One region of the Paenibacillus sp. Aloe-11 genome, then DNA from elsewhere that is predicted to be linked to it. Evidence: riboswitches for the same ligand, from Rfam matches in the RefSeq annotation. Region 1 holds a riboswitch; the other holds the start of a gene.
The links. A riboswitch is a leader RNA that binds a small molecule or an ion and turns the genes downstream of it on or off. The one in region 1 is predicted to bind glycine.

Region 1 (18,130 bases):
GAGCATGCCTTCCCCAAAGGAGATACTCCGATTACGGTTACTAACCTGCAGGGCTTTAATGCGGTCAATCAATTTGCCATTGTACCTATAGACCAGTTGGATAAGCTGGTTTTTCCGGTTGAGCAGGCGTTGAAGCGGGGCAAGCTTTTTTTCACCTTGGAGGCAGAAAACGATTTTAACATTAAAGGGAATGTGCAGACGGAGCGTGCCCTGCCACGGCTCAGTATGGGACGGGGAATCAGCTTTCAGAAAGGTTCATTGAGCAGGGATGTGGAAATTGCCAAAGCAGGCACTTATTCCACCGCTATTCTGGCTGATTTACCCTCCGGATATCATGGGGCGCTGACAATGAAATGGACGAATCAAGAGACCGGAGAGGTACTGACAAGAACGGTTCGTACAGGTGAGGTGTATAAGCGGTTGCCCACCACCTCTTTATCCGAAAATCAGGTTATTGAAACGTTGCCGAATCAGGATGGTTTCTCCAAGCAAATTATTCATGTCCCTGGTCTCCTGAAGGATTATGGACGGGTAGAATTCAGAAATCTGTTCTTACCCAAGGGAAAGTACCGCTTAACACTTGTACTGGACAGCCAGGTGCCGTCATTGAGCAGTTTTGAAGATATTCATCGGATGGCTGGACAGGAAGTGACAGTGATGCCTGAGGAGGACACCACGGAGTCCTTAAGCACCGCTGCGGTAGGCTGTGTAGCGGATATTCGGCCCGGCCAGACGAATCTGTCTTTGTCAGGCGAGGGGCTATCCATTCGTTATGCCCCAAGCTATTCCTGTGACTGGAATATTTATGCGTCCCGGAAAATGAAGGCTGAGCCACTGCAGGAGTATGCGGTACAGTTGGATGCGCGGTCAGAGCAAATTGGAAGTCGGCATATGAAGGTCATTTTCTTGAATAAAGCCTCTCAAATTCTCCAAACCTCATATATTGACGAGGTCGAGGAGAGAGATAAGGAGCAATGGAATCATTATGATCAGATTGTGAAGGCTCCGGCAGGAACCGCCTTTATGCAGTTTCAGATTTTGGCACATTCGCATAAGAAGCAGTCAGGCTTGTTTCAAATGAAGAACTATTCCATCATTCCTTATCGAGCGATGATTACAGTGGATCAATTCACGTTGTTTGAGGGAACAGATATGGATACCTTTTTTATAGCACCATATGCTTCGGAAAGCATTCAGGCTACTCGTGAAAATTCCATGGAACGCAGCTTTACGCTATATAACCCATCGCATCAGCAGGTGCTGATCCGGGAGACCGAGTCACCCAACCCGCTATGGGAGTTTAGGCTGGGAAACGAAAATCAGCGTGCTCGTCTTTCTGTGAATGGCGTGACTACCGGATTCATTACGAGTGGCAACGGAAAGGGGAAAGTTATCGTTATTCTGGCTTCCGCCTATCGTTTCGGCTGGGTACTGTTCTCCATCGGGATACTCGGTGGAGCAGCTTGTTTTCTTCCTTATCGGCGATGGAAAAAGCGAAAGCTTCCATAAGAAGCAAGCTGCTCAGGGGGGAACTGGTAGCATGATACGGCTACATCTCGTATTTGTAGCCTCTGCCCCAGACAGTGCGGATATGCTGAGGATTTTTAGGGTCACGTTCTATTTTTTTGCGAAGGCTGGAAATATGTACGTCGATGGTACGATCCAGATAAGCGCCATCTCCGCCTTTGATCCGATCCATCAGCTCGCTGCGGGTAAAGACTTTTCCTGGATTGGAGGACATCTCTTTTATAATGGAAAATTCGATTTGAGTAACTTCAATTTCCTGGTCATCGACTAACAGGCTATGACGGTAATCATTCACCCAAACTCTTACCTTTTTAATCTTTGGGGTTACCGTTTGCGCTTCAGTGGGCATGTTGCTGCCACTGCGGCGCAGCAGGGCTTTGATGCGGGCATTCAACTCTCTCAGACTGAAGGGCTGGCATAAAAAGTCATCCGCTCCGTCATCCAGAGCCTTTATCCTAATATTCAACAAGGTGTTATTAGAGATGACTAGCATAGGAACCGTTGTAAATTGACGGATTTGGCCGATCAGTCCACATTCGACCTTACCGGAAAACATCAGATCGGTCACAATGATATCAGGCTTAAAACGCATAAGTGTAGGAATGGCAAGTTTACAATCATAGATAATCTCGGTGAGATAACCTTCCTCCTGAAGATGTAAAGCAATCATATCTGCCAAACTTTTTTGATCTTCAATGATAAATATTTTTATGGGCATAACTCACATCTCCTGTATAGACAATAGCGTTGCATAAGTATGTATTTTTCACAATAATACATACTTATGTATTCGGCAGAAATGCGAAAAACGAACAGTCTTAATTAGAAGAAAAAAATTTAATTTAGAGAAAGAAGGTTGCGTCTTTGCGAATGATCTTATTATCCGGGGGTTCGGGTAAACGTCTTTGGCCCTTATCCAATGTGAACCGTCCCAAGCAGTTTCTTTCCATTCTGCGTCATGACGAACGGCCCGAAAGCATGCTGCAACGAATATGGCGGCAGTTAGATGAAGCGAATTTGGCTGATGAGGCCTATTTTTCAACAAGTGGGACTCAGGCCGAGCTGATTCGGGGGCAAATTGGCGAAGATGCAGTGGTCATAGAGGAACCGACTCAGAGGGATACCTTCCCGGCCATTTCACTGGCTACAGCCTACTTGCATGACGTTGCAGGTGCCTCACGCGATGAAATCGTAGGCGTCATGCCGGTGGACGGATATGCGGGAGATGAATTTTTTGAGCATCTGCGCAGACTTCCTTCTATCTTAGAGCAGTCGGGGAGTGATATCGCACTGATGGGAGCGGCTCCGACCGAGCCCTCAGATAAATACGGGTACATTGTGCCTTCGTCATCCCCTTCGTTTGACCAGCCATTTTATAGAGTTAGCTCATTTGTAGAAAAGCCTGATCTCATCCGTTCGGAAGCGTTGATCCGTGAAGGAGCTTTATGGAATTGCGGGGTGTTTGCTTTCAGGCTAGGTTTTTTGTTGGATATACTTGAGCAAAAGGGTTTGCCAGCAGACTATAAATCTCTTTCGACAAATTATGCAGACTTGCCCAAAACCAGCTTTGATATTGCGGTAGTAGAACATACACGCAAGCTCTCCGTGCTTCCGTACCATGGAGAGTGGAGGGATTTGGGAACCTGGGATTCGTTGGTGCGGGAAATGAGCTCAGAGCTGAGCGGCCCCGGCTATATTTCAGAAGCTTCACATGACTCGCATATTATCAATGAACTGGAGATTCCGGTCAGCATCTGGAATGTTCCGGGCATTATCGTCGTTGCCGGGCCGGATGGCGTGTTGGTTACGGATCGACAATCTTCTACAGGCATTAAGGATATGGTGGCCGAAATTGAAATCGGTCCGCGCTTTGAAGAGCGCTTCTGGGGAAAGCAAACCGTGTTATCCCATCAACAGTCAGCAAGTGGTTTGCAGACAGTGACCAAACGAGTCGTTATTTCGGCTGGAAGATTTATCAGCTATCATGAGCATCAGTTCCGTAAAGAAGTTTGGACCATCGTCTCAGGCACCGGAAGCGTGTGTATCAATGGCGTGACACAGACAGTCAGCCCTGGTGAGGTTATCGTCGTAGAGCCCGGTGCGAAGCATTTTATAGGCGCAATAGAGGGAGATCTGGAATTTATCGAGTCACAAATCGGGCATATCGTATCAGAAACGGATATTAGCCGATATGAATTTCCCGACCCGCTGGACACTCATTCCCTATAGAGTGCTTACAATATAAGACTTGGATGTAGATGAACGAGGTATGAGAGGGGAGTACAGGAGGGGCCAGGACCTATTTTTTGTGAGTGGATGATTTGTATGCTTTCCCCAGAAAAAGGTATCCATGCGCTAGGCGCGTGAATACCTTTTTTTGCATGAACAGCTTGTTCGTATATCGTAATGCGTAACGAAGCACGAGGCTTATTGAATAAGCTTTTTGGAAATCAGCCACTCTTTTACGGCATCCGTACTGAGGTCTCTTTCAGGTGTCCATTCTATTTTATCAACCAGCTTGCCCTGTCTGAATTCTGCAATCGTAGGAGTGTATTTAACGTTGTAATCCGCTTTGAATTTATTCCATTGGGGTTTGTCCTTATGAATTTTATGAACGTTCAAAAATGTAATTTTCGAGCCCAGATTGTATTCCTCGATCATTTTATTAAATTTCGGCTCAAAGCGGTTGCAGTCACCGCAGCTGGGTCTGCCGACATAGATGAACACACTTTGATCCTGCTGGATCAGTTTCTTGAAACCATCCATAGTAACCGCATTCAAATAGTCATATATTTCGGGATAATTGCTTTTGCTCGCTTGAATCTCTTTGTCTTTCTGTTGAATCACTTGCTCCAGGCCCTGAAATTTGAATACGGCAGAAATCGCAATAGCAATAAGAAGCAATACAATGACACTTAATCCGGCGATATATGCTTTTTTCACAGAAATCCTCCTTTTTTTACAATCTAACGCATAGTATAAATGATATTTCCATTTTTGACTGTAACACTTGTCTCACTATGTAAGAAAAAAAGGGATTATGTCGCAAAAGCAAAAAAAATGGCTGTTTGGGGCAGCTCTCGTTTTTTTAGTAGGATCGACCTGGGAACTGGAGGTGAACGCTCCGCGAACTGACCGTTGTTCCAATCGCTGTTGTACCCGGATTTTTCTATTCCCCTTAGCGGTGAAAATCCGGGTACAAAGGCGAACGCTAACGCTTTTCCACAATCGTTCCGTCCTCTCCGCTGCTTTAAGCGGAAAAAGTTCTGTACATTCCTTCTAAATCAAAAACGAAAAACAGCGATTCTCCAACCAGAGAATCGCTGTTTTGCAGTCTTGTTATGATTTTTAAAATAACAAGGAGCGTCTATTTCGTAGAAAATTCCACTTAGGGTACAACCCCTTTTGTTAGACTACCACAGTCAACAAGTAATCTTCGCGTTTTACTTCAGATTCCATCGTGGTCAGTACATCCAGATATTGTGCAGAATTGGTTACAATAACTGGTGTAGCTGTTGGATAGCCCGCAGCTTTAATTTGCTCGATATCAAATTCCAGCAGCAGCTGTCCTTGCTTCACCACATCGCCTTCTTTTACGCGCTTGTCAAAAAATTGCCCTTTCAGCTTCACTGTATTGACACCCACATGGATCAAAATTTCTGCTCCGTCATTGGATGTAATACCGATAGCATGTCCGGTTGGGAATACCGTCGTAATCGTTCCGTTTACAGGAGATGTCAGTACACCTTCTGTCGGGTCAATCAGAATTCCTTTCCCCATGGCCCCTGAGGCAAAAGCAACATCAGAGGATTGATCCAAAGGCAATACTTTACCTTGCAAAGGACTTACGATAATTTCCTTCTCGATTGCAGCTTCTTTTTTCTCTGGTGCTGTTGCTGTCTTGGCTGTTTCTTCTTTTGGATCATCAAAGCCCAAGATCATAACCAGCAAGGCTGCAAGCCCAAAGGCAACGAGCAAGCCGATGACAAGCCACAAGAAACCAGTTCCAAAATAAGTAGGCAAAGCCAGCAAACTAGGCAGGGAGAAGGATTTTGCAGTCGCTCCGCCAGAAGCGATAATAGCCCCCCCAATACCGCCGGAAATACAAGCATAGATAAATGGCTTTTTCAATTTCAATGTTACGCCATAAATGGTTGGTTCTGTAATCCCAAAAACAGCCGCCAGCGTGGAGGAGCCTGCCAAAGCCTTCATTTGCGTGTTGCGGGATTTCAGGAATACCCCCAATGTTGCACCAGCTTGAGAAAGTACGGCTGCTGTAAGCATCGGAAGCATCGTATCATAACCCAATGTTGAAATATTAGACAGCATAATAGGAACGAAGCCCCAATGCACACCGAAAATAACAAATACTTGCCAGAACGCCCCGGCAACCGCACCAGCGATCAATGGGCTTAAATTGTATACCCATGTAAAACCGCTTGCCAAGCCTTGGCTGACCAGGTTCCCTACGGGACCAAAGGCCAAAAACGTCAATGGAACAACGACCAACAGTGAAAGCATCGGTACGATGATGTTTTTAACCGATTGATGAACAAAGGAATTAAACCAGCGTTCCACATAAGATTGCACCCACACCGCCAGAATAATGGGAATGACGCTGGAGCTGTATTTAATCAGAATGATTGGAATGCCGAGAAAAGCCAGTTTGGCCGGATTGTCCACCGCTGTAATAACAGCCGGATAGACGAGTGCTCCGGCAACTGCGACCGATACAAAGGCATTTGTTTTAAATTTACGGGACGATGTAATAGCTAGAAATACGGGCAAGAAATAAAATACGCTGTCCGAAGCTGCGTTTAGGATCAGATACGTACCGCTTTTATCATTAATCCAATGGAGTGACAGAATTAATGCCAGAATCCCTTTGAGCAAACCTGCTCCGGCAAGAGCGCCCAAGAGAGGAGAGAAAATGCTGGAAATGATATCAACCGCTTTACCGAGAAAATTCGTTTTTTCGGAAGATTCTTCCTTTTTCGCATTTGGATTTTCCGCATCCTGCAAATTGGTTTCTGCCATCATGTGTTCAAATACTTGACCTACATTGTTGCCGATAACAACCTGGAATTGACCGCTGCTTTCCACTACCGTAATAACACCTGGCGTTGCTTCCAGTGCAGCTTTATCCGCTTTGGTACGATCTTTTAGCTTAAATCTCAAGCGTGTAGCACAATGGAATACCGAATTGACATTCTCTTCGCCACCAACGAGGGTCACTATTTCTTTAGATAGCTCTTTATCGCTCATGTTCAGAACTCCTTATGGGTTATTCTTTGCTATGGATAGGACTTTCTGTTTACCTCATGTTGCTAAGATGCGCCGGCGTGCATCCTTTTAACCTTGTAAACAAGAAAAACCTAAACTCGTGGTGAAAACAAACGCACCCTCTCTTATAGAGGAACGTTGATTTCACCATCAGTTTAGGTTTTGCCTGCCTTACCAGTCACAATCCATGAACGATGAAGGTATGAAGTTTTTAGTCTGTTATATTATTTCGTTCCGTCACACGATGAATATGAATGGTCAAATATACATATTCATCCTTGCTTAAATATTGATCGTATGTTTTTTCCAGGTACTCATTGATCTTTTGGGCACAGGCAAAGGCTTCGGTATACGTCTGCTTCACCTGGTTGTACAAAAATTCCTCGCCACTGTGAATGACCTCCTTGCGGATGACCCGCATCGCAAAATATTGCAGGTGTGTCAAAAATCTGGAGTAGCTAAAAGAAGACTCATCCAGCACAATGCCGTAATGGTACGTGATAATGTTCAATATATGCTGAACGATCTCGGTCATTTTCAGTGTAGACTTCATTTCGTTACCGTCGATCCGTGCATTCACCATATGCAATGCGATAAATCCCGCTTCATCTTCGCCCAGCTTGACTCCAAGCGTATTTTCGATTTTTTGCAGCGCGTCCAGCCCAACTGCAAATTCTTTTTTGTAGAAGCGTTTGATTTCATACAGCATCGCGTTTTGGAGCGCCAGTCCTTTTTCCTGCCGTTGTACGGCAAAATGAATATGATCAGTCAGCGTCAAATAAATATTGTCGCTTAATTCCGTATCCAGCACTTCCGCTGCATGCTTTACGATTTCATTCACGACCTCCAGATGAGATACGGGAATATCGTTTAGCAGCTCGGTAAGTTTGGCCGTGAACTCGTTTTCATTTAACATGAAAATCTTATCTATTTTATCATCATCGACGTGGTCGCCAGCCACCTTTTTGAAGGAAATGCCTCTTCCCATCACGATGACCTCTTTGCCTTTATCATTTTTAGTCAACAGGACGTTGTTATTGAGCACCTTCTCAATAATCATTGAAGTTCCCCCTTCCATCCTTTACCAATAAAAAATGCCCAAGCACAATTCAATACTATTGTTAGCAATAGCACTCAATTGAACTCAGGCATTGCCCGCATCACCGGTCACAATCCTTCGATATAGTGCTATTGTAGCACAAAAAAAAGCGATTTCAACATATTTTATTCTCTTTCGACAAAAAATATTTCACATCAAGGTCGTTTTGCCTAATTTACAAGTAACGTTACCTATGTAGTTGTACGTTCAATCAGGCTGTATTCCAGCGAATGAAGCTCCATTTGGCGGCCGATTAACTGAGGCGATAGCATAAAAAAGGCATTTTGCGCCTGACCCATAATGGGATTTTGAACGGTTGTAATTCCCATCGTATGCGCCAGCTCAGTGTTATCAAACCCAATAATTGCCAGATCTTCAGGAACACTAAGCGACTGTCTGCGTGCTTCACAGAGAATGCCAACTGCCACATAATCGTTAGCACACAAAATAGCCTCTGGGAACTCATCCCGACGTTGCAGCAAATCACGAACGACCTGTTCGCCGTCACGGATATTATAGATGGAGGAATGATTCCAATGTTGCAAAATAGGGAGGTTATGCTCACTCATGATATGCTCATAGGCTCGTTGTCTGCTTTGGGTATTGATGCTGCTCGGGCGGCCAAAGGCATTGGCTATTCGAGTATAGCCTTTTTGAATCAGATGCTGTAGCGCCAGCATGTATCCTTCATACTGATCCATAGCGACGGAGTGAATATCGGTATGCTCCATCCGTTGCCATGACACGATCGGGCCATATTTGCAGTAGGTGCTTAACAAATCGGTATCATTCACACAGGAAATGATGACCAGCGCATCGACTCTTTTTCTTTTCAAATCCTCAAAGGCCTGAAGCTCTTTCTTTTTATCTTCTCCAGAGGTATAAATGATGGTTTGAAAGCTGTACTGGCCCGCAATTTCTACAAAGCTATCCAGAAAGGCCAGAACAATCTCATTAATGGTTGAAGTAATAATGCCAATTTGTAGCGTTTGACCCTTGGATAAGGAAATGGCATTCCGATTGGGGACGTAATCCATCTCTTGCATGATTTTCAAAATTTTTGTTCTAGTTTCGTGACTGACATGAGGTGACTGGTTTAACACTCTGGATACTGTAGCTTTGGAAAAGCCCGCCAGTTTGGCAATTTGATCAAGATTCGACATGATGCTTCTCCTCACATAAGAAAAAATACTTGACATGAAACGCGTTACAAAGATTAGTATGCTAATGAGGGCATTACGTCTATTTTAAAGCATCTTTAAGTGTATTTCAAAGAGAATGGTCCTCATTATACGGTTGTTCTTGCAAAATCGAAAGCGGAGCCTTTAGGAAACGGGGGATTTGCAAAATGACGATTCAAGTTGCTTATTTGGGATTTGGCAAAAGTACAACCCGATATCATCTGCCCTATGTCCGACTCAGGGACACCTTTCAAGTATCGAGAGTGTATACACGCCAGGTGCGGGAGGAGATGAAGACAGCCTACCCGGATATACGTTTTTCGGATCAAATCATGGATGTTCTCAATGACCCGGAAATATCGCTTGTCGTCGTATGTACACCATCTGCCACACATTATGAATACGCCAAATTGGCATTATCACACGGCAAGCATGTGCTGGTGGAAAAGCCTTTTTGTGAAAGTCTTGAACAGGCGCGTGAACTGATCGAATTGGCCAAGGAAAAGAACCTGATTGTCATGCCTTATCAAAATCGCAGATTTGACAGCGATTATCTTGCTTTCAAGGAAGCGCTCTATTCCGATAAATTGGGAGATATTGTGGAGATTGAATCCCACTACGATTATTTCCGTCCTGATGCCAGTGTGCCTGGCGGCAATCCAGTCAATGGAATGTTCTACGGACTCGGCGTACATACGCTGGACAGACTCATTGCCTTATTTGGCAGACCGGAGCAGATCGGATATGACATCAAGTCTGTTCGCGCCGCTCAAGGTGCCGACGATTATAGTGAAACTGTTTTATATTATCCAGATAAAAAAGTCATTGTTAAAACCTCTCTTGTTGTGTGCCTGCCATATCCGCAGTTCACCATACATGGTACAAAAGGCAGCTTTGTCAAATGGGGAGATGACCAGCAGGAAGCCTGGCTGAAAGCAGGCAAAACCCCGGATGCCGAGGGTTTTGGTCTGGACGATCCAGCCTCCTACGGCAAGCTTAAATACGTACCTTCTGGCAGCAGTGAAGCTGTCGAAGAATTATTGCCTACGCCGACAGGAGATTATGGACGACTGTACGACTCGCTGTATGAGTCTATCGTGCACGGTACACCCAAGCTGGTTCCGGACGAGGATATTTTGCTTACGATAGAGATTTTGGAAAGCGGCTTTAAGCAGCCTTCCCCGTCCATCGTTGATTTCCGGCGATAGACCTACCATCAGGAAAGGAAGTTACAACCTATGAAGCTTGGAATGATTGGAACTGGCTGGATCAGCCAGGAGTGGGTTAAAGCCGTAAAAGAAGCTGGAGAATGGGAGATTACAGCCCTGTTTGTCCGTAATCGGGACAAGGGTGAAGCGTTTGCAGCAGCATGCCAGCTTGATAATATTACGTTGTATGACAGTCTGGAAGAGATGGCTAAATCCGATATTGATGCCATTTATATCGCTACGCCAAATTCCTTGCATATATCGCAGGCCCGTCTGTTTCTGGAGCATGGCAAGCATGCGATTGTTGAAAAACCAATCAGCCTGACCGAGCAAGAATTGCGGGATGCGTACGAACTGGCTGACCAGAATGGCTGTTACTTGCTGGAAGCAGTCCGTCATATTCATGAGCCAAACTTTTTGCGGCTGAAGGACAACGTGAAGCGTGTGGGCAGCATCCAGGGAGGCTCCTTGTATTCCATGCAATTTTCCTCCCGGTACGATCAATTGCTGTCAGGAGATGTTCCCAATATTTTTTCCTTGTCTTACGGCGGGGGAGCATTGTTGGATTTGGGGGTTTATTCGCTCTATTTTGCCATTGATTTGCTCGGAGCACCGACATCAGGTGTGTACCGTGCCAAAAAGCATGAGAATGGTGTGGACTTAGGTGGTCCGATCCTATTGTCGTATCCTGATTTTACACTGGTGATTCAACTGGGGAAAAATGCGGTGACCACCAACCGTGTGGAAATCTACGGCGATCAGGCGACTCTCATCTCCAGCGGTGTCTCCGGTATTACGGAGGTGTCTGTACTGGACGTTCGCACCAAGGTAACGGATACGGTAAGCACCCCGGAAACTCATCATTTCATGTTTCACGAGGCGCGGGAATTTTACCGGATCATCACCGAACAGGATCAGGCTCGTTATGACGAGTTAAAGTCATTGAGCATCGAGGTTCAGAAAATCAGCAATGAGCTGCGTCATCAAAATGGTATTTATTTCGAGGATGAGCAGAAATAGTGTAAAAGAAGTTTGAATATATAAGAAGAGAGGTTTTTAGACGATGGCGAAAACGCAAAAAGGCTTTCCAAAAAACTTCCTGTGGGGCGGGGCAACTGCGGCCAACCAATTGGAAGGAGCTTTTGACGTAGATGGAAAGGGATTGTCCAGTGCAGATATGATTGCCTATGTCCCCAAAGCAGAACGCAAGAACGATCATGCTATCGAGATTTCGTCCGAACGTCTGGAAGACATCCTGGCAGGTAAAGTAAACGCCCGTTTTCCAAAGCGTGAAGGGGTGGACTTCTACCACCACTATAAAGAAGATATCGCCTTGTTTGCAGAAATGGGCTTTAAGGTATTTCGCATGTCCATCCACTGGTCGCGGATTTTCCCGAATGGTTATGATGCCGAGCCGAATGAAGCAGGATTGCAATTTTACGACAATGTATTTGATGAGCTGCGCAAGTATGATATTGAGCCTTTGGTGACATTGTCACATTATGAAACACCGCTAGGTCTGACGCAAAAGTATAATGGCTGGCTGGGACGCGAAGTCATACAGCATTACGTGAATTATGCCGAAACGGTATTTACACGCTATAAGGATAAAGTAAAATACTGGCTGACCTTTAATGAAATCAATGTAATGACTATGAGTCCGTTCACAGGCGGCGGTGTGGTGATTGACCGTGTAGAAAACAAACAGCAAGCGATATATCAAGCATTGCATCATCAATTTGTAGCAAGCGCACTGGCGACCAAACGGGGACATGAGATCATCCCGGGCGCTCAAATCGGCTGTATGCTGGCCCGTATAGAAAGCTATCCACATACGTGTAACCCTGAGGATATACTGAAAGCCCAGCATGAAAATCAGATGAACCTGTTCTTTACGGACGTACATGCCCGTGGGGAATATTCCAACTACATGAACCGTTATTTTGAAGAAAATAATATTGTTCTGCAAACAGAACCCGGCGATGCTGAAATTTTGAAAAATAACACGGTCGATTTTATCTCCTTCAGCTATTACATGACTTTGACCGTATCTGCGGGCCCGGAAGGCGAGAAAGCAGCAGGCAACCTGATTGGCGGCGTGAAAAATCCGTATCTGCAGTCCTCCGACTGGGGATGGCAAATCGATCCGATCGGGCTGCGTGTTACGCTGAATACGTTTTATGACCGCTATCAAAAGCCGCTGTTCATCGTGGAAAATGGCTTGGGTGCGTATGATAAGGTGGAAGAAGACGGTTCTGTGCATGACACCTATCGCATTGATTACTTGCGTCAGCATATTGCCCAAATGAAGGAAGCGATTGCCGACGGTGTTGATCTGATCGGTTATACGAGCTGGGGGCCTATCGACCTTGTAAGTATGTCTACTTCTGAGATGTCCAAGCGCTACGGATTTATTTATGTCGATCTGGATGATGACGGTAATGGAACACTCAAACGCTCCAAAAAAGACTCCTTTAACTGGTACAAAAATGTAATTGCAACGAATGGTGAAGAGCTGTAATTTTGTGTAACTTCATATCTTCTTGGACGGGTGCAACAGAGTACATCGTAAGGATGCGCTATGCTGTGCCCGTTTTTTTGTGCAGACGGATGACTGTATCTCAGAGGGCTTCACAAATTTTTCACTTGTAATAAACTGAAAGCTTTCTGTATAATAAAAAACAATTTCATATGTCTGGTTGATGTTTGCGGGAGATGGAACGAAGGTTCCGACCGAAGGGGCAAAACTCTCAGGTGCTTGGCTGATTACAGCAAGCGGGACCGTAAACGGACAGAACTCTGGAGAGACCCTTAATTGGGCGCCGAAGGTGCACGGCAGAGAACATCTGCTTAAACTCTCAGGCAAAAGGACAGAGACGCGAATAACCTGTGACAGGGGATGCCCTATTTTTTTATAAGCTATGTAGTGGCAGCAACCTGCGCAAAAGGGTTGTATTTTTTCGTGCCTTTAACCTCTCCAGGAGTCGAATCAGCTGATTTGACTCTTTTTTGTTTTTTAATATGCTGGAGGAGCGGGTTGAAATGAATTTGGTACATGTGTTAGAAACGATTAGCAGTTGGATATGGGGAGCGCCGCTTATCATTCTCGTGATGGGAACGGGATTGTGGCTGACCATACGTTTAAAAATGCTGCAGGTATTTCGCCTGCCTTTGGCGATCAAGCTGATCGGCAAGGCCCCAAATGAAGGCAGCGGAGATGTAAGCAGCTTTGCGGCCCTGAGCACGGCGTTGGCGGCTACAGTTGGCACAGGAAGTATTGTCGGCGTAGCGACGGCGATTAAGCTGGGCGGGCCGGGTGCCTTGTTCTGGATGGTCGTGGCTGCCTTTTTCGGGATGGCGACGAAATATGCGGAAGGTGTGCTTGCGGTAAAATACCGGGTGAAGGATCGGAATGGACAGTTTTCCGGTGGCCCGATGTATTATATTGAAAATGGTCTGGGACGCCGCTTTAAACCGCTGGCGATGCTGTTTGCCTTTTCGGGCATGCTGGTGGCGCTGTTCGGCATTGGAACGTTCCCGCAGGTCAAAGCCATTGTGTCTTCGACCGAAAACAGCTTTGGCGTTCCGCCGATTGTAACGGCGTTGATAATTGCTACCCTTACAGCACTGGTTACCATTGGAGGACTCAAAAGCATTGCCAAGGTATCAACCAAGGTCGTTCCTTTTAAAACAGGCTTATACGTGCTGATTTGTATCATCGTACTGATTCGGTTTGCGGACCAGCTTCCGGCCGCAATCGCACTTGTGCTGCACTCCGCGTTTTCGACTACGTCTGCGACGGGTGGCTTTGCCGGGGCTACCATTATGCTGGCGATGCGCAGCGGGGTAGCCAGAGGTATTTTTGCCAATGAGGCCGGACTGGGAAGCGCACCGATTGCAGCCGCAGCCGCCAAAACCAAATGGCCTGCGGAGCAAGGGCTGATCTCCATGACAGGCGTGTTTATTGACACCATGGTTATTTGTCTAATGACCGGGCTGACACTGTTGGTAAGCGGTGTGTGGAGCGGACCTACTGATGCGGGCCTGATGACTCAGCAAGCCTTCTCCAGCGCGTTCCCGCTTGGCGCAGAGCTGCTCACGATCATTCTGATTATGTTCGCGTTCACGACCATGCTCGGCTGGAATTACTACGGGGAACGCTGTGTTGAATATTTGCTTGGCGTCAAGTGGATTAAGCCATACCGATATCTGTTCATTGCCCTGGTTGCCGGAGGCGCGTTCATCAAGCTGGATGCCATCTGGCTGCTGGCAGATATCTTTAACGCAATGATGGCCTTTCCCAACCTGATTGCACTGCTCGGCTTGTCAGGCATCGTAGTCGCAGAAACCCGAACCTATATGGATTCCTTGTATTCTAATAAGCAAAAGGGGATTCTTGCAGGTGCCAGTGTAGGCGCAGCTATCCAGGTAGAAGAAAAAGGACAGACAGTCAATTCATAAAAATGGAAAGTCATAACATTCAAAAGGGAGTGTCTTCAGCCATCACAGGCTTGAAGACACTCTCTTTTTGAATGTTACAGTGATGCACGCAAAAGAGCCAATTGCTCATCATTAATGCCGTAGTCAGCCAGTGGTATCTAAATCGTCAACGCTGAGCAATATTCTGGAAAAATATAATGATGAATTCGAAAAACGATTTCTCTATATCGGTGTGCAGCTCCCCGGGAGGATAGGACAGATAGATTGTGCGCATACATCGAGGCTCCCTGATTTGAAGCAGCTTGATGTCTTCGGTTACGACGTTCTTCCACAGGATAGAAGGAATAAAGGAGATGCCAAGCCCGGTTTGGATCAACCCTCTTACCGTAGCTGGATCATCACTTTCAAAGACGATGTTCGGTTCAAAAGGGGTGTGGGCAAAAAAGCGGTCCGTTGTTTTCCTAAGCGAATGACCAGGTGTAAGGCTGATAAACTTCTCATGCTCTAGATCTTTCAGGAATACGGTGTCCTGAGCGCTCAGAGGGTGAGATTTTGGCACGCCAAGCAAAATTTCCTCCTCCAGCAGGATGGCATGCTCGTTGTCCGCCAATTCTTCGGACGTAATCGCAAAATCGTATGCCAGTCCTTTCTTCATCATCGCAGGGTGCTGGGTCAGGTTAAATCTAATTTGCGGGTAGAGATCGCGAAACTTGCCAACAAGTTCGGGCAATAGCATAGAGCCGACGGCGACGTATAACGTAATGACCTCTACCTTTTCGTTCTTCATTTCTTTGACTTCGGATATGCCTTGCTCTAGCGCTGATAGCGACTGGTTCACTCTTTTCAGAAACTTCTTCCCATATTCATTCAGTACGATATGTTTTCCTTCGCGGTCAAATAGCTGCACACCCAATTCCGTCTCCAGGTTTCTAATCATTTTACTTAGGGCAGGCTGTGAGATATACAGCTCGTTTGCGGCACGTGTGACATGTTCATGCTTCGAGGTCACTTGAAAATACTTAAGCTGCAAAAAATCCATAGTGAAGTAATCCCCTTTATAACCATTAGGTTATCGATCATATGTGAATATATATATTTTACAGGTATTTGCTCACTTCTTACAATTGACAATGTAGAGAAGATGAATCCGCTAAAGGTGGTGAGATTCTGAATATCGTTTTTACATTTCCCGGCCAGGGGTCACAGGTTCCTGGAATGCTCCAGGATGTACCCGAGTATGTGAAAAAGGCAACAAGTGTTATCGGAACTGAACTACGCGACGATGAGGTGGCTATGGGCTCAACCGTCTGGATTCAGGCGGCACTCTTCGTTAAGGAGACGGCAATAGCCTACCGATTGATCGAGCAGGGTATCCGGCCCCAATTCGTGGCAGGCCATTCCATTGGTGCATTTCCTGCAGCGGTCATCGCGGGGGTTCTCTCGTTCGAGGATGCGCTGCGGATCGTATGGCTCCGTGCCCGGTTGATGGAAGAGGCTTTCCCCGAAGGCTATGGAATGGGTGTGATTATTGGGCTTACGAAGGCAGAGGTTCAACAAGCCGTGGATCTTTCTCATAGCGAGACGATGCCTGTCTATCTCTCGAATATGAATGCAGAGCAGCAAATCGCCATATCCGGTTCATTGGAAGGGATAAATAAAGCTTTTATGCATGCGAAGGAGTTTGGGGCCGCTAAGACAGTGCTTCTGAAGGTTCCGATTCCTTCACACTCCCCGCTGATGTCAGAGGTAGCCAATAAGCTATTGCTGAAAATGAACACTTTTTCCATGCGGGACGCTCAAATACCATATTTGGTGAATCATACGGGGAGAAAGACGACAGCCAAGGAAAAAATTGCGGAGGACCTTGCCCTAAACGTAGCATATCCCGTCCGGTGGATGGATATGGCGGCTGTCTGCGTCGAATCGGGAGCTAACTGTTTTATCGAGATGCCGCCGGGTAATACGCTTTCCAGACTTGTCAAGCAAGCCCACAAGGATACCCGGCAAATCGCCGTGTGCGAGATCGGTCTGGAAGCGACTCAGTATCTGATTAGAAAATGGAAGGAGCAAGAAGAATGAATAAAGTACTGCGATCCTGGTCACAAAAACGTGATAAAAAGCAGGAAAAGTTAGGAAAGGTGGAAAAGTGGCTGGACGGAAAATACATCGACTCCTCCCGAATCGTCGACCTGATGGAGGCGCTAATCGAGCCAGGCGCAAAGGTCGTCCTGGAAGGAGATAACCAGAAGCAAGCGTCCTTCCTTTCCCAAAAGCTGCTGGAAGTCGATCCTGGCAAGGTGCATGATCTGCATATGATTATGTCCAGTATTTCAAGACCCGAACATTTGGATATTTTCGAGAAAGGCATCGCCGGGAAGCTGGACTTCTCCTACAGTGGCTCCCAAAGCCTGCGTGTTGCGCAAATGATTGATGACGGGACGCTTAAGCTCGGTGACATCCATACGTATTTGGAATTGTTCGGACGTCTCTTCATTGACCTTATTCCAGATGTGGTGTTGGTAGCGGCAGACAAATCAGATCGCGAGGGCAATCTGTATACCGGAAACAATACGGAAGAAACTCCGACGATCGTGGAAGCGGCCGCTTTCAAGGATGGGATCGTGATCGTGCAGGTCAATGAAATCGTGGATGAGCTGCCGAGAGTCGATATTCCAGCCTCCTGGGTCGACGTCATTGTACAAGCCAACAAACCGTACGCACTGGAAGCACTGTTTACCCGTGATCCGCAGAATATTACTGAACTGCAAATCCTGATGGGCATGATGGCGATCAAGGGCATTTATGGAAAACATCAGGTGCAGTCGCTTAATCACGGCATCGGCTTTAATACTGCGGCGATTGAGCTTCTGCTGCCGACCTATGGCGAGCAGCTCGGCCTGAAAGGGAAGATTGCCAAGCACTGGGCCCTGAATCCGCATCCGACTTTGATTCCGGCGATTGAATCCGGCTGGGTCGAAAGCATTCACAGCTTTGGAGGCGAGGTCGGTATGGAGAAATACATTGCGGCTCGTTCAGATGTGTTCTTTGTCGGCAAGGACGGGTCTATGCGCTCCAACCGCGCGATGTGTCAGGTTGCAGGCCAATTCGCTGTAGATATGTTTATCGGATCAACGTTACAAATGGACTGCGCGGGCAATTCGTCTACCGTTACTTCCGGCAGACTGTCCGGTTTTGGAGGAGCGCCGAATATGGGACATGATCCTCGGGGACGGCGACATGCGACTCCTGCCTGGCTTGACATGATCGAGCGTCCGACGGAGCTCTCCAAAGGCCGGAAATTAGTCGTGCAGATGGTTGAAACATACGGTGCCAACAAAAAGCCGGTATTTGTGGATTCGCTGGATGCCATCAAGGTGAAGGATGAATCCGGC
Region 2 (4,825 bases), on a different contig from region 1:
TCGTCCAGTCGAGAGGACATGGGCAGCTCGCCCTGATATCGGATTTCTGCTGGAATATCACTAAATAAATCGTCAATGGACGATACGCCGACCACACGCAGCATTTCGGTTTGGTCCTGTTCGGTCATGGGCAGATAGCGATGCTGCTTCATAGGTTCTGGCTCCTTTCGAAAAGCAAAATGTAAAGTCGTAAATTGGCTAATACATAATCGTGAACTGGAAAATCCAGAAGTCCATATCTCCTTGTTCGCTTTATAGAAATGAAAAGAGTCTAGGATCAGCGTGAACGTTTATAAAAAGGCGCTGCTACCACCTCGGCGCGCAGGCGTTTGCCACGGATCTCGACCTCCAGCGGTGTGGATAGGGCGCTAAACCGGCTGTCCACCAAGGCCAGACCCAGATTGCGTTTTAAGGTTGGCGATTGGGTTCCCGTTGTAACCTCACCGATTTGCTGTCCTTCCGCGAATACCGGGTAATGGGCGCGCGGGATACCGCGATCCAGCAATTCCAGTCCGATCAGCTTGCGGGGAATACCTTGCTCCTTCTGGCGCTGCAGCGCTTCTCTGCCGATAAAATCTCCCTTGCCCAGCTTAACGAAAAAGCCCAAGCCAGCCTCAAGCGGTGAAATCGTGGCAGATAGCTCTTGTCCGTACAAGGGCAGCCGTGCCTCAAAGCGCAGCGTATCCCGGGCACCAAGCCCGGCGGGAATCAGACCATACGACTCACCTGCGCGAAGCAATCCTTCCCATACAGCCGCTGCTTCCGCTGCAGGTATATACATTTCAAAACCATCTTCACCTGTATATCCGGTGCGGGAGACGAGTGCTTTCACTCCGAACAGCTGCACGTTCTCACGGAATCGGAAGGAGACCAGATTGGTTATATCCGTATCTGTCACGGCTGCCATAATACGCGCTGCTTCCGGGCCTTGCAACGCCAGCAATGCTATGGCATCCGACACATTTTCGAGATGAACGGATGCAGGCACGTGGCGCATAAGCCAATCCCAATCCTTGTCGATGTTGGAGGCATTGACAACAAGCATGTAGCGCTCCGGTCCTTTGCAGTACACAAGCAGGTCATCCACCACACCACCATCAGGGTAACACAAGAGCGAGTACTGGGCCTGACCCGGTTCCAACTGGCTGACATCGTTCGTCGTTACCTGTTGCAGAAAAGCTTGGGCTTCTTTGCCTTCAACCAAAAACTCGCCCATATGCGATACATCGAATAATCCCGCATGTTGGCGGACGGCCTCATGCTCCTTTTGAATGCCGCTAAACTGCACAGGGAGCTCCCAGCCTCCAAAGTCAATGCAACGGACTCCGGGCAGCGTCCCGTAAGAAGAATACAGCGGCGTTTTGCGCAAGTTAGTCATTTTTCCACTCCTATCCGGTATTATCGGCTAAACAAAAAAGACAGGCCGAAAAAAACGTATAGACGGCGGTCTATACTCTTTTTTCAGCTCTGTCCTTGATACCTGAAAGTTACCCCGGTGTGTACCAGGTTTCCTCTTGGGTGATCCGCTTCATCGCGAATGCTCTCCAGAGATGCGTCCGGCAGAGGTCCTTTTGCCTGAGAGATTCACCTGCCGTGCAGGTTTACTCCTTCGGCGCTACCTTTGGAAACAAATACTGTTACCGGGTTATGCCAGCAACAAAACTTGCTCCGATTCGCATGTGCCTCTGTCTCACAGCACTGTCTTACAAGCGATAATAGCTATGCGAATCCTGGCAGTCTCTCCCTCCGCGTTCATCCGCGTTTGCAGTTGTCGGGGTGTTTCCACAAGCATTGGCTATAACCCATTAATACGCAAATTCATTCAAAATGTCAATAAAAATGTCATGAAAATCAATCTAAAAAACATTTAATACATAAATAAGGATATGTAAGCGTTTGTTATACCTTGTCATATTTTGGTTTACAACGCTTTTTACAGTGATATGAAGTATTTTTGTTAGTATTATTGACATAGGTATTCTTGTTGTCATAATCTTAACCTGTCTAGTATAGGTGGGCAGAAGCAATTACATTCCCTTGGAAGTGAGGCGGAAGCAGGATGAGCGAAGTGAAACAGCAGCTTTGGTATACGGAGGAGCATGAATGGGTTGAGCGTATAGAGGATGGAAAGGTTCGAATCGGTATTACAGATTTTGCACAGCACCAACTGGGTGACATTGTTTTTGTGGAGTTGCCTGAGGAGGGAGCAGCAATTGAACAAGGAGCGGAGGTTGGTACGATTGAATCGGTGAAGACGGTATCCGATTTGTTTGCTCCGGTGACGGGAATCATATTAAGGGTGAATGAAACGTTGGAAACTACGCCTGAGCTGGTGAACGAGTCTCCCTATGAAAAAGGCTGGATGATCGAGGTCGAGATCAGCAACGATGTGGAGGAAGCTCTGGGCAAGCTATTGTCTGCGGATGAGTACGAGAGATTGACTGCCGAAGGGTAATAATAAAGTCATATCGTGTCGAATTATGACGTTTCGATCTGAAATTTGTAAGTTGCTGTGTTGAATAGCCAAAAATGACCTCATATTCCACAGTAAAGTGTCAAGTGGAGGATGAGGTCATTTTATATCACATATTTTTCGTTTTGTTCATGCCGGTATCCGGCGTTTAAACTCTAGTCTGCGGACTGGCCATTTTAGCGCATATAGCCGCCCTTGCCGTCTGATCGGGCATAACCGTCCCTGAAATTTTTCACAGATGCCTCCAAACTTTCATAGCCTGCAAAGGAACCGCTACTTATGGTATATCCCATATCATCGAAGAAATCGCCGTAAGTAACGGCCTGTCCGGTGGCTCCTCCATGTTCTCGCTTGCTGGCCCCACCGTGACCAATCGAAAGCCCCTTAACTATGGCATGACCGCTCACCGTATAATACCCCTTAACTAAAGCGCTTTCAACCACCTGTCCATATTCCGAAACTTCTGCTTGTTCAGTAACAACGGCTTGATCCCCTACATGACTATGACCTGTTATTTTTGCAGAACCGTCTGCAATCGCATACCCGCTTAGGGTAGCGGATTCGCCGATCTGGGCGCTTCCACGCACCAGCGCATAGTCTGTAATCTTGGCTGAGCCGCTTACTCTTGCGGCACCGCGCACCACAGCAAAATCTTCAATGCGGACATTCCCGGTCACGGTTGCACTGTCAAGAACCTTGGCATTCTTAGCCACATAGACACTATCATCGACCCGAGCGGTGTCGGCTACGAAACCTCCGCCATTTCTGTGTACATGCCCCCTGATGCCGGTACTTTCTTCAACCTTGCGCATTTGCGGTTCAGCATTTTCCAAGGTGACTTGATAAGGATATTGCGGTTTGGATTCAAACGGAATATTTTTTTCGGAGAACTTTCTTTGCCAGCTTCCAATACCTATTTTGGTTTTTTGCATGCTTTCCAACGTAGGGGTTGCCGCTACGCTCAAATAAGCTTTTTCCCCGTTAAAGACTTCTTCCTGGACGGATTCCCCGTTACCGAAAGAACGGCTGTACCGGCTTTTTCCATTCTTATTTTCAACGATAAGATATGCTTGCCAGCCAGCACCGTTTGCTTTAGCCAAGCCATCCAATTTGACTCGTACTGTGGTGGAGGAAGCGTTTGCAGGAATCTTTGCATCAAGCGGGATGATGTTGTAGCCGGTAGCCTGAGGGGCACGCTCAGAAGGAATGGTATAGACATTATCACTTCCATCCACTTTAAGCATCATCGTATAATACTGCTGCCAATATAGCTCTCCGTACCTGAGCATGTTCTCGACATTGCGTTTGTAGAGCTTCTGATTACGGAAATCAAAAGTAGCCATTCTGCTGGCAAATCGGCCAATCATCTCTTGCACCTTTACTTGAGGATTAATTCTTTGGATCACCTCATAGATGGACTCCGTTGGGTTTTCCGGTTTCCCGGACTGCAGCAGCTTTGCGACAAAACCCGATCCGTAACCCGGTAAGCCATCTGGATTTTCCTCAAGGTATTTCAGGAGCGGCCAGGCTTCGTAATATGCCCGCCCATTTACGGCGGTCAACGTGCTTGCGCGTAAATATAGAGCGGAAAAGTCGGTTGCTCCCTCCGTACCTGACTGTTGTTTATAAGCATCACTGGACGTGTATTCCTCGCGGAACCAGTTGCCCACCGCTTCGCTCCAAGGGCCAAGGTAATCATTTCCTCTCCAGCTGTTGTTTCCTTGGGCAAATTGTACTACATGTCCAAATTCATGAGGGACTGGCAAACCTGGCTGCACTCTGGGACTCATGGCATCCGGAGTGCACATCAAATATGGATACCCCTCTGAGTCAAGTCCGGCAAAAGCCCATCCCCCCTCGTAGAGATGAAGCCCGGTTCCCAGAATGACCACGTTGACCTTGTAATCTTTATTATCGCGTATCCACTCATGAGTCGAACGGGTAGGCGGTGTCATTTTAAGCTTATTTATGAATAAATCCCAGTTATCCTCCAAAATCTTTGCATTTCCCTCCAGGAAAGCCTTGGTTACTTTTTTAGATTCCCCGCCGTTGCCCCATAGGAACTGAAAATGCTCCGATTCGTATACATTGGCATTTGATCTGGAAATCACTTCCGCATCATTATGAACACCGCGTACAGAGTAGGCTGCTTGTACCGCGTAGGCTGTTTCTACCGCGTAAGTTGCTTCTACCACATTTCGGCTCTCGCTAAGTGAATCGGCAACCATTTCTACTTCCGGCTCACTTTGAGCCGATACGCTCTGCGTATGCAGAGACAGCCCCCCGGTAAATGCCAGTGTCATGGCCAAGGCACTCACTCCTGCTGCAAGCGCACGCTCTTTTCTTGTTTTT

Region 2: another riboswitch for glycine. It lies ahead of gcvT (glycine cleavage system aminomethyltransferase GcvT); the one in region 1 lies ahead of WG8_RS18485 (alanine/glycine:cation symporter family protein).

Annotation. Positions count from the first base shown of each region.
Region 1 covers NZ_JH601059.1:66,201-84,330, reverse strand. Annotated here, with positions in the region: gene WG8_RS18535 (hypothetical protein) at 1-1,509, shown strand, start outside; gene WG8_RS18530 (response regulator transcription factor) at 1,550-2,245, opposite strand; gene WG8_RS18525 (sugar phosphate nucleotidyltransferase) at 2,398-3,756, shown strand; gene WG8_RS18520 (thioredoxin family protein) at 3,955-4,470, opposite strand; gene WG8_RS18515 (beta-glucoside-specific PTS transporter subunit IIABC) at 4,936-6,792, opposite strand; gene licT (BglG family transcription antiterminator LicT) at 7,022-7,870, opposite strand; gene WG8_RS18505 (LacI family DNA-binding transcriptional regulator) at 8,101-9,072, opposite strand; gene WG8_RS18500 (oxidoreductase) at 9,258-10,298, shown strand; gene WG8_RS18495 (Gfo/Idh/MocA family protein) at 10,329-11,318, shown strand; gene WG8_RS18490 (glycoside hydrolase family 1 protein) at 11,362-12,819, shown strand; glycine riboswitch at 13,088-13,182, shown strand; gene WG8_RS18485 (alanine/glycine:cation symporter family protein) at 13,341-14,759, shown strand; gene WG8_RS18480 (LysR family transcriptional regulator) at 14,905-15,777, opposite strand; gene WG8_RS18475 (ACP S-malonyltransferase) at 15,903-16,817, shown strand; gene mdcA (malonate decarboxylase subunit alpha) at 16,814-18,130, shown strand, end outside.
Region 2 covers NZ_JH601057.1:96,697-101,521, reverse strand. Annotated here, with positions in the region: partial or broken gene WG8_RS28715 (glycine dehydrogenase) at 1-152, opposite strand, end outside; gene gcvT (glycine cleavage system aminomethyltransferase GcvT) at 278-1,378, opposite strand; glycine riboswitch at 1,458-1,553, opposite strand; glycine riboswitch at 1,554-1,756, opposite strand; gene gcvH (glycine cleavage system protein GcvH) at 2,060-2,455, shown strand; gene WG8_RS17685 (DUF6055 domain-containing protein) at 2,650-4,825, opposite strand, start outside.